DNA from 3 places in the Exiguobacterium sp. s16 genome. Region 1 is predicted to be linked to each of the others. Evidence: predicted binding sites of a transcription regulator. Region 1 holds the regulator's gene; each other region holds the start of a gene.

Region 1 (4,217 bases):
AATATAATGAGGGAGAATGTATATCACTATAAATGTAATGGAATGGGATAGGGGGACGAGAAGTGGCAACACCATTAAAAGACGTGTATGATGAGACCTTTTTGTTGGAATTTGGACGACGTATTCAAACCGTGTATCCGTCATTTGACGTACAGGCTTTTATCGCATCAATCATAGATGAATCGTGGGAAGCGTTGGCACTCAAAGGGCGTACTCGACGTATTTCGATAAAACTCGGTCAGTATTTGCCACAGGATTACGAATCAGCTTTGGACGTATTGGTTGAAATTGCAGATGACTGCGTCGGCTTTCCTTATTTGTTTTTCCCGGACTTTGTAGCGGTGTATGGACAGGCAGAAGAGCATTGGGAACGCTCGATGTCAGCGCTCGAACGCTTCACACAGAAGTCGTCTTCTGAATTTGCGATCAGGTCTTTTTTATTGCGGGAACCAACGCGTGTGATGCACCAAATGACAGCTTGGGCCATTCATCCGAACGAACATGTTCGGCGTTTGGCGAGTGAGGGTTGTCGTCCTCGCCTTCCGTGGGCGGAATCGTTACCGATGTTCAAAGAAGACCCAGCTCCAGTGTTGGAGATTTTAGAGTTGTTAAAAGACGATCCATCATTATATGTGAGAAAAAGTGTCGCTAACAACCTCAACGATATCTCGAAAGATCACCCAGAAGCTGTACTCGCAGTCTCGCGACGATGGCAGGGCGAGCATCCTCATACCGATTGGATCATTAGACACGGATGCCGGACACTGATCAAGTCAGCCCATCCTGACGCGTTAACGATATTCGGTTATACGCAGGAAACAAATTTAACCGTCGACTCATCGATTTCTATACATCCGAACGTGATCAGCATAGGGGAGGCGTGCGAGATTCAATACGATGTGTCCATTCGTCCAGGGGATGCTGCTTATATTCGTATCGAATACGCGATTGAGTTTATAAAGGCCAACGGGAAAGCGAGTCGTAAAGCATTCCTGCTAGCGAATAGAACCGTCGCTGGGGGGGCGCGACTTGCAGCGACCAGAGTGCACGACTGGTCAGATTTGACGACCCGTCGGCATTATCCAGGGGAGCATCGTGTCGTCTTGTTAGTAAATGGACGAGAAGTGGCTGAACATCATGTCATGTTGCATAAAAGTTATTGAACTTCTATATAATAAACGGTTCAAAAAAGGGCAACCCTGTCTATTTAGACGGGTTGCCCTTTTTGGGTGTGTAGCATAACGATCTGGTTAAAACGCACGTTTGAAGAACGTGGACGCATAGTCGAGCGTCGTATGTAGCGTCGTCGCGAAAACGAGTCCGAAGAAGCATGCTGCCCCGTTCAGATCGAGCCACGATCTGACAACTTCCTCATACGGCGTGACCGTGAGCAGAAGCGTGAGCGGGAAACCGAGATAGATGACCCGGATCAGATCGCTCAAGAGCGGAAAATGCGAGAATAACGACCGATGGGGCATAATCTTCACATAAGGGAGCCAAAAGCCCCGAAGCGGTCCCCATCGATAATAGGCGTCCGACTTCAAATCGAGATCCGGGGAGAGCCAGAACGTCCCGATGAGGGCGCCAAGCAAGAACACGGTCGGAACATCGATGTCAATAAAAGGCGTGGCAATCGCAAGAGCACCGATTGCCACGAGATTCGTACGGGTATGTGTCTTGCCACTAGCCATTAGTGAATCGTGCGGTATACACCGATGACCTTCCCTAAAATCGACACGTTATCGAAATACATCGCTTCGAGCTCGTCGTTCTCCGGCTGGAGGCGAACTTTCGAAGCTTCTTTATAAATCCGCTTCACGGTCGCTTCACCTTCATCCGTCATGGCGACGACAATCTCTCCATTGTCGGCCGTGTTCTGTTGACGGACGAGGACGCGGTCCCCATCCAAGATCCCCGCGTTAATCATCGAGTCTCCTGAGACAGAGAGCATGTAGACGTTGTCGGAACCGACGACGTGAGCCGGGAGCGGGAAGTGTTCTTCCACGTTCTCGATGGCCGTGATCGGCGTACCGGCTGTGACTTTCCCGATGACCGGCACGTACATGACGGCATCGTGGTCTTCGACGACGGACATCTCTTCATCCAAAATCTCGATGGCGCGTGGCTTCGTCTTATCACGTCGAATCAATCCACGCTTCTCAAGACGGTCCAAGTGACCGTGTACAGTCGAGCTCGATGCGAGCCCGACAGCCTCGCCAATTTCGCGGACCGAAGGGGGATACCCTTTCGCCCGAACCTCGGCTTTTATAAAATCAAGAATCTGTTGTTGTCTTGCTGACATTTTTTTCAATGGATTTCACCTCGATTATGTCGAATAACCTGCGAACGCATCCTATTCTTTATGGGTTTAGTTTAACACAAGAACACATGAGCGCACAAACATTCGTTCGTTTTTTTCTGCTTGACCGAACAGAAGTTCTTATTTTATGATGAGAACAGATAAACGAACAGACGTTCTCGAGAACGTGTATTCTTATTCCCAGGAGGCAATGATTATGAGAGACACAATCAATGGAATCATCTTAGTCGGCATGTTGGCATTCGGTATGTTCGTATTTTTCGCGGTCGGAGAGCTTCGTGACAACGAAGCGGTCGTCGTGACCGAACAAAAAGTCGAACACAGTATTGAAGAAGAAGTCGCCTTGACAGAGGCGGAGACGCTCGAAGCGCATATTCTCGCTAAACGGGATGAGAAAAAAGACGACAAGACGACGTGGTTCGCCGCCGAATAATCGTTTCTGATTGCGAACATCCCTTCATCCTGTGTATCGTAGAGGGCGAATGGAAAGAAAGGAAGTGACGCGATGCGAGTCGTCATTTATTGTCGCGTATCGACGAACAAGTCCACCCAAGAGACGTCGCTCAGTCGTCAGGCGGACGAATTGAAGCAGATGGCGAGACGTCTTGATGCTGAGGTTGTCGATGTGATCAGTGAACAAGAGAGCGGGTATGAGGTCAATCGGGCGGGACTGCTCGATCTATTGGAGCACGTCTCGACGTCTGATCTCGATGCCGTGCTCGTGAGCGATGACAGCCGTCTCGGACGGGGAAATGCAAAAATCGCTATCTTGCATACGCTCATGAAACATAACGTGCGCTTGTTGACGATGCAGTCGTCCGATGAATATATCGTCTCCGACGCCGAGAAGATGGTGCTCGAAATCGTCAGTGTCGTCGAAGAGTATCAACGCAAGATCCATAACGCTAAAATTTCACGCGGAATGCGTCGGGCGGTCGCGAACGGATTTAATCCGCATCGGAATATCCAGCACCATGACCAGGGCGGCCGGAGCCGAATCGAAGTTCCGATTGAAGAAATCGTCCAATTGCGTGAACGTGGACTCACGTTCGCTGAAATTGCCGCCACCCTCCGCGGTTTTGGTTATGAGGTATCGAAAGCGACCGTGAACCGGCGCTACTTGGAGCACGTGTCGGTACCAGAAACTTGATTCCTGCTCGCTGATTTTGTACAGTAGAAGGACAAATTCAGTAGAGAGGGGGCGAGCCCGATGCTAGCACCTGAACAGTTGGAGCGAATCAATTTCCTCGCCAACAAAGCAAAGACAGATGGTCTGTCACCACAAGAGATGGACGAGCAGCAAGCGCTGCGCCAACAATATTTGCAAGCGTTCCGCCAATCATTCAAATCACAGATGATGGGAATGAAGGTCGTCGATCCGGAAGGAAACGACGTAACGCCAGAAAAATTAAAAGATGAGCAGGAACGTTACCGCTCAGAATGACCATGAATGCACATCCTATTTCATATAGGATGTGCATGTTTGTTATACGCGAACGTTGATCAGGGGGACTCATTGATGCGTTTTCAAACGAAAGGAAGTAAACGATTCCATTTAATGTGTTATACTAATTAATTAGTTGTGACACACGAATGAGTGTGCTAAAATATGACGGGTAGAAACTTTGTTAACAACAGAGAGGATGAAATTAGTGGAAACAACTACTAAAGAATTATTAGCGATTAACTCGATTCGGACGCTCTCAATCGATGCGGTCCAAAAAGCGAACTCAGGTCACCCGGGTATGCCGATGGGTGCGGCTCCGATGGCGTTCACACTTTGGACGGACAAAATGCGTCACAACCCGAAAAACCCGAACTGGTTCAACCGTGATCGGTTCGTCCTTTCAGCGGGACACGGTTCGATGCTCTTGTACTCGCTTCTTCACTTATCTGG
Region 2 (4,217 bases), 460 kb from region 1:
TTATAGACCGGACGTCCTGTCGACTTCTCCCAGACGACGGCTGTTTCCCGTTGGTTCGTGATCCCGATAGCTGCGATCTCTTTTGGATCGATGTCGGCCGAACCGAACGCCTCGGCCATGACGGCGAGGACAGAACCCCAAATCTCATTGGCGTTATGCTCGACCCAGCCTGGCTTAGGGAAGTACTGTTTGAACTCACGCTGAGCGGTCGTGACGATTTTTCCGTCGTGGTCGAAGATGATCGCCCGTGAGCTTGTCGTTCCTTGGTCAAGTGCTAAGATGTAGCGTTTTTCTTTCTCCATATGAGAGAGCCTCCTTAGAAATTAGAAAGATTATGGTACGAGAATACCGTATAGCAATGCGGCGATGACCGCCCCGATGATCGGTCCGACGACCGGGATCCATGAGTAGCCCCAGTCCGACGTGCCTTTGCCTTTGATAGGAAGGATCGCATGTGCAATCCGCGGTCCGAGGTCACGCGCCGGGTTGATGGCATATCCCGTTGTACCACCAAGCGAGAGACCGATCGAGACGACGAGGAAACCGACGATAAGCGGATTCAAACCGTCCGTGAACGTGTTGGCCCCGAAAGATAAAATTCCGAAGACGAGGACGAACGTACCGATGATTTCTCCGATCACGTTGAACGGCGTGCTACGAATCCCAGGTGCGGTCGAGAACGTCGCCAATTTGGCGCCCGGGTCGTCGGTCGCATCATAGTGCGGCTTGTAATGGACATACACGAGGACGGCCCCGATGAACGCCCCGATGAATTGTGCCAAAATATACGCTGGCACATCAGCCCAAGGGAATGAGCCTGCTGTCGCGAGACCGACCGTCACGGCAGGGTTCAAGTGAGCCCCTCCATAGATTCCGGCCGCGTATACCCCGATCATAACGGCGAAGCCCCAACCGAACGTGATGACGACCCAACCTGCGTTCTCCGCTTTCGAATGACGGAGGACGACGCCGGCGACGACACCGTTACCGAGCAAGATGAGTAGCATTGTACCAATAATTTCGCTGACGAATGCTGACATGTGATACTCCCTTCCTTCCATATTAAATTTGGCTTACCACTTCATTATATGCCCCAAATGAAAGCGTTTCAAAACCGAATATGCAAAAAAAGCCACTTTTCTCATGAAAAGTGGTTTTGATTGGTAATCCGGCGTCTGAAGTCGAGGGTGATCCCGACGAGAAAGACGAGCAGGACCATCAAGCTCACGTACGCGAGCGGGGGAAACCACGTGGCTCCGAGGTCGAGGAGGATCGAAGCGATGACGGTGAGGTAGAGCCAAGCGAGGCGCAACGAAATCTCTTTATCGTCGTAACGGTCCGTGAGGGATGCCCCAATCGGCGCGCCGATGAACGCCCCGAGGACGAGGGCAAGCGGCGTCACATAATCGAGCGATAGCGACGGCAGATAGCCGACGAGTCCGCCGAGCGAGATGAACAGGACGGCAGCGAGGCTCGTCCCGACCCCGCGATGTGTCGTGAAGCCGAGCCAACTGACGAGGAGCGGGACGATGATGAACCCGCCGCCGATGCCGAGGAGGGCGGACAATAGTCCGGCCATCGCTCCGATCATCATCCCCGCGAGAACGGTCGATTTTTTCGGCTTCTGCGGTTTCGATGTTTTCTTTAATAGCGTAACGGCAAAATAAGATAGGATAGCCAGATAAAATAAGTTCAGTAACCAATCATACGTCCCCGAGATCGAGAGGACGAGGCGGCTCGACAGCTGTGCCGTGACGGCGCCGGTCAGTCCGACCGTGATGCCGGTCGACCAAGACACGTTGCCGAGCGACGTATGTTTCTTCGCGCCGGACAGGCTCGTCCCGACGACGAACAAGAGCGACGTGGCGACGGCCTCTGCTGCCGAATAACCACTAAAGAGCAGCACTGGGACGATGATGACCCCGCCGCCGATGCCGAAGAATCCGGACAAGGCGCCGACGATGGCACCGAGCGGGATGAAGAGAAGTGACCACATGACGACCAACTCGTTTCTACTTAGATTCACTCTCCATGATAACGAAAAGCGGAACGATTTGGGAAGCGTGTCAGAAGCGAATATTTGTTCGTGTATGTGCTATAATCAAGTCAATATGCAAGGAACAGAAAGCGAGGAATATATATGGATAAGATTAGCGTTCCGTTCGACTTACAATCAGAATATAAGCCGGCCGGCGACCAACCGGAGGCGATTCGACAGCTCGTCGAGGGCGTCAATCGCGGCGACCGGTACCAGACGTTGCTCGGGGCGACCGGCACCGGGAAGACGTTCACCGTATCGAACGTCATCCAAGAAGTGAAGAAGCCGACGCTCGTCTTGGCCCACAACAAGACGCTCGCCGGACAGCTCTATTCGGAGTTCAAGGAATTCTTCCCGAACAACGCCGTCGAATATTTCGTCAGTTATTATGACTACTATCAGCCAGAGGCGTACGTCCCATCGACGGACACGTTCATCGAGAAAGACGCCTCGATCAACGATGAGATCGATAAACTTCGTCACTCGGCGACGTCGGCCTTGTTCGAGCGCGATGACGTCATCATCGTCTCCTCCGTGTCGTGCATCTACGGTCTCGGTAACCCGGAAGAATATAACAGCCTCGTCTTAAGTCTCCGCGTCGGTAAAGAGTTGGGCCGTGATCAGATGCTCCGCAAGTTGATCGACATCCAATATGAGCGGAACGATATCGACTTCCAACGCGGGCGGTTCCGTGTCCGAGGTGACGTCGTCGAGATCTTCCCGGCGTCACGCGACGAGCAGTGTTTGCGCGTCGAGTTCTTCGGAGACGAGATTGACCGGATCCGCGAGATGGACCCGCTCACCGGCGAGATTATCGCCGATCGCGAGCATGTCTCGATCTTCCCGGCATCCCACTTCGTCACCCGCGACGAGAAGCTGCAAAAAGCAATCGTCAACATCGAGGCCGAGCTCGAACAACAGCTCGAGAAGTTCCGCGAGGAAGGGAAGCTGCTCGAGGCGCAACGGCTTGAACAGCGGACGAACTATGACCTCGAGATGATGCGTGAGATGGGCTACTGTTCAGGCATCGAAAACTATTCGCGTCATTTGAACTTGACCGAGGCAGGGGCGACGCCTTACACGCTCATCGACTACTTCCCGAAAGACTTCCTACTCGTCGCCGATGAGTCGCACGTGACGCTCCCGCAAGTACGCGGCATGTATAACGGTGACCAGGCCCGGAAGCAAGTGCTCGTCGACCACGGGTTCCGCCTGCCTTCAGCTAAAGATAACCGTCCGCTCAAGTTCGACGAGTTCGAGAAGAAGTTGTCGCAAGCGATCTTTATCTCGGCGACACCAGGTCCGTTCGAGCTCGAGCATACCCCGCACATGATCGAACAGATCATCCGGCCGACAGGACTGCTCGACCCGACGATCGAGATTCATCCGATCAAAGGACAAATCGACTACTTGATGGACCAAATTCGCGACCGCATCAAACAGGACGAACGCGTCCTCGTGACGACGCTCACGAAAAAGATGGCCGAGGATTTATCGGACTATCTGCGTGAAGCGGGCATCAAGGTCAACTATATGCACTCTGAAATCAAGACGCTCGAGCGGATTGAGATCATCCGTGACCTGCGTCTCGGAAAATACGACGTCCTCGTCGGAATCAACTTACTGCGGGAAGGACTAGACATCCCGGAAGTGAGTCTCGTCACGATTCTAGACGCCGACAAGGAAGGGTTCCTCCGTTCGGACCGATCGCTCATTCAGACGATTGGGCGGGCGGCGCGGAACTCGAACGGGCACGTCATCTTGTTCGCTGATAAGATGACCGACTCGATGACGCGCGCGATTGAAGAGACCGATCGTCGTCGCTCGATTCAACAAGCCTATAATGAAGAACACGGCATCACGCCGCAGACGATCCGTAAAGAAGTACGCGGCGTCATCCGCGCGACGGTCGACGCCGAGGAGGATGTGCTCGAATCACTCAGCTCGATGAAGCCGGCTGAACGTGAGGAAGCCATCGCCAAGCTAGAAGAAGAAATGAAACAAGCGGCCCGCGACCTCCAGTTCGAACGGGCGGCCGAATTGCGTGACTTAATCTTGGAGTTGAAGGTAGGGAATTAAATGGCTGAAAAGAAAAATGCGATCGTCATCAAAGGGGCGCGCGTCAACAACTTGAAAAACATTGATATCGATATTCCACGGGACCAGCTCGTCGTCTTGA
Region 3 (4,217 bases), 410 kb from region 1:
GCTTGACGAGATCATCCTCGAGCGAGACGAAGAAACGTGACATGCCCGGGTCGCCTTGACGTCCCGACCGTCCGCGGAGCTGATTGTCGACGCGGAGCGATTCGTGCCGTTCCGTCCCGATGACATACAAGCCGCCCCGTTCGCGCGCCGTCTCGTCTAAGACGATGTCGGTCCCGCGTCCGGCCATGTTCGTCGCGATCGTCACGTGACCGAGCCGTCCCGCCTCGGCGATAATCTCGGCTTCTTGGGCGACCGTCTTCGCGTTCAACAGTTCGTGCGCGATGCCTTGTCGCTCGAGCTGTTCACTGACGGCCTCCGACTGGGCGATCGAGGTCGTCCCGATCAAGATTGGCTGTCCCGTCGCGTGGATGGCCGCGACTTCTTGACCGACCGCCGCATATTTATGGGCAATCGTATCAAAGACGCGGTCCGGTAGGTCTTGGCGCTGCTTCGGCCGGTTCGTCGGCACTTGGACGACGTCCATCTGATACGTCTTCATGAACTCTTCGCGTGACGTCTGCGCCGTCCCGGTCATGCCGCCGAGGAGCGGGTACATCCGGAAGTAGTGTTGAATCGTGATCTCCGCCGTCGTCTTGTTCTCTTCGGTGATGTCGAGCTGTTCTTTCGCCTCGAGCGCCTGATGGAGGCCTTCCGACAAGCTCCGGCCTTCCATGACCCGACCCGTGAACAAGTCGATCAACTCGATTTTGCCTTCTTGGACGATATAGTCGACGTCCCGCTCGAACAACACGTTCGCCCGGAGCGCCTGCATCATGTAGTGATACAAGACGTGGTGCTCGGCGGAAAACAAGTTGTCGACCGAGAACAACGCCTCGATTTTCTCGATACCTTTGTCCGAGAACATGACGGCGCGCGCCTCGAGGTCGACCGTATAGTCGTCTTCCGTCAATTGGCCGAACACGGTTTGGGCGAGACGTTTCAAGCGGTCGTGCGACTCGTCCTTCTGGGCAATGATGAGCGGCGTCTTCGCCTCGTCGATCAAGACGCTGTCGACTTCATCGAGCAGCGCGAAATGGAACGGACGCTGGACCCGTTCTTCCGGCGAGCCGACCAAGTGGTCCCGAAGATAGTCGAACCCGAACTCGGTCCCGACCCCGTATGTAATGTCGGCCGCATACGCCGCCTGTTTGTCAGCAAGCTCCATCTCCGGGACGTTCAGTCCGACCGTGAGCCCAAGAAACGTATGAATCTTGCCGATCTGTTCGGCGTCACGCATCGCCAAATAGTCGTTTACCGTGATGACATGGACGCCTTTCCCTTCGAGCGCCTTGACGAACGCCGGGAGAGCCGCGACGAGCGTCTTCCCTTCCCCGGTCGGCATCTCGGCGATATTTCCTTCGAGCAGCGCGAGACCACCGATGAGCTGGACGTCATAGTGACGGAGCCCGATCGTCCGGACGGATGCCTCGCGGACGAGGGCGAACCCTTCCTCCGTGATGGCGCGGACGTCCGCACCGTCCGTGAGCCGCTGTTTCAGTTCGAGCGCGTACTGGCGAAGCGCCTCATCGTCTAAGGCGCGCATCGTCTCCTCGTACGCGTTGATGCGTTCGACTTGTTTCTTATAGGTTTTCAATCGTCGTGCCTGATCATTGGTCAATTGCTTCACAAAATCAATCACAGGATAGCCTCCATCGTCCGAAACCATATTTGTCTAGCTACCCTCTCATTATACCGGATTTTGTTTCCGCCTCGCTTTATTATTTCGGTAAATTCCAAAAAGATGGAATTTCATTCACCATCTATCCTTTTTTTAACTCTTTTCAAAATTTCTTTTCATTTTTCTATTTGAGACGGCGTGAGACCATGATACGATGAAAAAAACAGAACGTTTGTTCGTAAAAAGGAGAGGTGGCTATGCGACGTCGGATTTTTTGTATCGACAGCGTCTCGTTCTACGCCAGTTGCGAGTGCGCCGCCCGCAAGTTGAACCCGTACAAGACAAAGCTCGTCGTCTTATCGAACTTACAGGACCACGGCGCCCTCGTCCTCGCCGCGACGCCGCCGATGAAGCAGCTCGGCATCAAGACCGGGTCCCGGCGCTTTCACATCGACCGGTTGCCGTGGCATGAGCGACGGCACGTCATCTACGCCGAGGCCCGGATGAGCCACTATTTGAACGTGTCCGTCCAAATCGTCCACATCTTGCATCAGTTCGCACCCCCCGAGGCGATCCGTGTCTACTCGGTCGACGAGACGCTCGTCGACTTGACCGGGACGGAGCGGCTGTTTGGGAACGATGCGCACGTCGCCCGCCTCATCCGCTCGACCGTGTTCCGCTACACCGGCATCCCGGTCACAATCGGCATCGGACCGAACAACGTCCTCGCCAAGCTCGTCCTCGACCTGCATGGGAAGAAGACCGGCGTCGCCAGCTGTTTCCTCCACGACGTCGAGAAGTTGATCCACCCGGCCCCGATCGGCAAGATGTGGGGCGTCGGGGCGAAGATGGAAGTCCATCTCCGGCGGCTCGGCATCGAGACGATCGGTGACCTCGCCCGCTATCCGCTCGAGACGCTCCATGAGAAGTTCGGCGTCATCGGCGCCGAACTGTGGCATCACGCCTGGGGCATCGACGAATCGCCGACGATCCTCCCGCCGAGCTCCCTGTTCGGGGCGAAACGGCAACGGCCCCGGACGATTGGCCACGGCATCACGCTCATGAAGGACTATGCGACGTACGCGGCCATCCGGCTCGTCTTGCAGGCGATTGCCGTCGAGGTCGGCATGCGGACGCGACAGGCCGGTCTCGTCGGCGGGAGCGTCCATCTTGGTGTCCGTTACACCCGGACGAGCGAGCGGCGCGGGTTCAGCAAACAAAAAAAACTCGCCCGCTTCACAGCGGACGAGCGCGAGTTCTTGCCGGTATTGTTGACGCTCTTCCTCGACGCCTGGGACGAGACGGAGGCCGTCCGTTACGTCTCGGTCGCCCTCGGTAAGCTCGAGCCAAGGAGTGACCACGTTCAGCTCTCCTTCTTCGAGGACGAGTGGGCCCGGGCGCGCCGGTTCGACTTCCTCGACCTCGTCGATCGCTTGAACGTCCGCTTCGGGCGCGGCACGATCCGCCCAGCATCGAGTTTACTGAAAGACAGTCCGCTCCGGACGCGGCAACGCCTCATCGGCGGACATAAACAAGGAGGTGAATCGTCATGAGCCAGACCCGCTACAAAGACCGCGGTGAATTGAAATGGATCCCGTTCCTCATGCCCGAGCACGTGGCGCTGCTAAAGAAATATTACGCCCACGTCCAAAAAATCGAGCTGCCTGACTTGGATGAGCAGCTCCTCTACTTATGGCAGACCGAGCTCGAACGCGCCATCCGTGAAGGCGACGCCGTCGAGCTGACGCTGTTCGACAACGGCATGACCCATACGGTGCGCGGCTACGTCCACGCCATCTATTATGCCGAGCGTGAAGTCGAGCTGTTCGACACGGACGTGCTTCGCATCCCGTTCGGTCAGATTCTGTCCGTCCGTTAAGACGCGTCAATCGCTTCCTGCGTCGTCTCGAACGTGTCGACGTGGTCGAGCACGCCGTAATGCGTGAGCGTCTGGCGCACGGGTGCCGACAAGTGCGCGAAGACGACACGACGGTCGGCCGCTTTCAACTCGCGGACGACGCGGCGAATCTCTTCGACGGCCGTCACATCGATGACCGGACAGCGGTGGAAGTTGAAGATGAAGACGTCAGGCTCGTCATGGATATGATGCAACACGTGCTCGAACATCTCGATCGCCCCGAAGAAGAGCGGTCCTTCGACGCTGAAGACGACTTGACCGTCGCGCGTCACGTACCGTTCCGTCTGTTCGCGGACGTCGATCGTATCGGCCATCCGTTTCGCGAACAAGGCGAGCGCACAGATGACCCCGACCTCGACGGCGACGACGAGGTCGACGAACACGGTCAGCCCGAGCGTAATCAGCAGGACGAGCGATTCGGCCGACCGATGCTTGATCATCTCGAAGACGTGATGCCGCTCCGACATGTTCCAAGCGACGCGCATCAAGATTGGGGCGAGTGCGGCCAGCGGGACATAGCTCGCGAGCGGTGCCAATACGAGCACGGCGAGGAGCACCGTCAACCCGTGGATGACGCCGGAACGGCGGCTGACGGCCCCTGCTTGAATGTTCGTCGCCGTCCGGGCGATGGCGCCGGTCGCCGGGATCCCGCCGAAGAACGGGACGACGACGTTGGCGAGC

What was found. Region 1 encodes LexA, which represses DNA repair genes until DNA is damaged. Its sites were predicted from a motif close to CGAACATATGTTCG; they were not measured.
Region 2: the regulator LexA is predicted to act here: its motif matches at 2,074-2,087, upstream of uvrB (excinuclease ABC subunit UvrB).
Region 3: the regulator LexA is predicted to act here: its motif matches at 1,844-1,857, upstream of KNP86_RS03855 (Y-family DNA polymerase).

What each region holds. Positions count from the first base shown of each region.
Region 1 is NZ_JACSLM010000002.1:466,098-470,314, forward strand. Features, by position in the region: gene KNP86_RS05895 (DNA alkylation repair protein) at 63-1,163, shown strand; gene KNP86_RS05900 (metal-binding protein) at 1,251-1,691, opposite strand; gene lexA (transcriptional repressor LexA) at 1,691-2,311, opposite strand; gene KNP86_RS05910 (hypothetical protein) at 2,517-2,753, shown strand; gene KNP86_RS05915 (YneB family resolvase-like protein) at 2,826-3,470, shown strand; gene KNP86_RS05920 (DUF896 domain-containing protein) at 3,531-3,764, shown strand; gene tkt (transketolase) at 3,964-4,217, shown strand, end outside.
Region 2 is NZ_JACSLM010000002.1:8,697-12,913, forward strand. Features, by position in the region: gene glpK (glycerol kinase GlpK) at 1-302, opposite strand, end outside; gene KNP86_RS03610 (MIP/aquaporin family protein) at 333-1,040, opposite strand; gene KNP86_RS03615 (sulfite exporter TauE/SafE family protein) at 1,142-1,996, opposite strand; gene uvrB (excinuclease ABC subunit UvrB) at 2,141-4,117, shown strand; gene uvrA (excinuclease ABC subunit UvrA) at 4,118-4,217, shown strand, end outside.
Region 3 is NZ_JACSLM010000002.1:57,375-61,591, reverse strand. Features, by position in the region: gene secA2 (accessory Sec system translocase SecA2) at 1-1,639, opposite strand, end outside; gene KNP86_RS03855 (Y-family DNA polymerase) at 1,876-3,171, shown strand; gene KNP86_RS03850 (YolD-like family protein) at 3,168-3,497, shown strand; gene KNP86_RS03845 (SulP family inorganic anion transporter) at 3,494-4,217, opposite strand, start outside.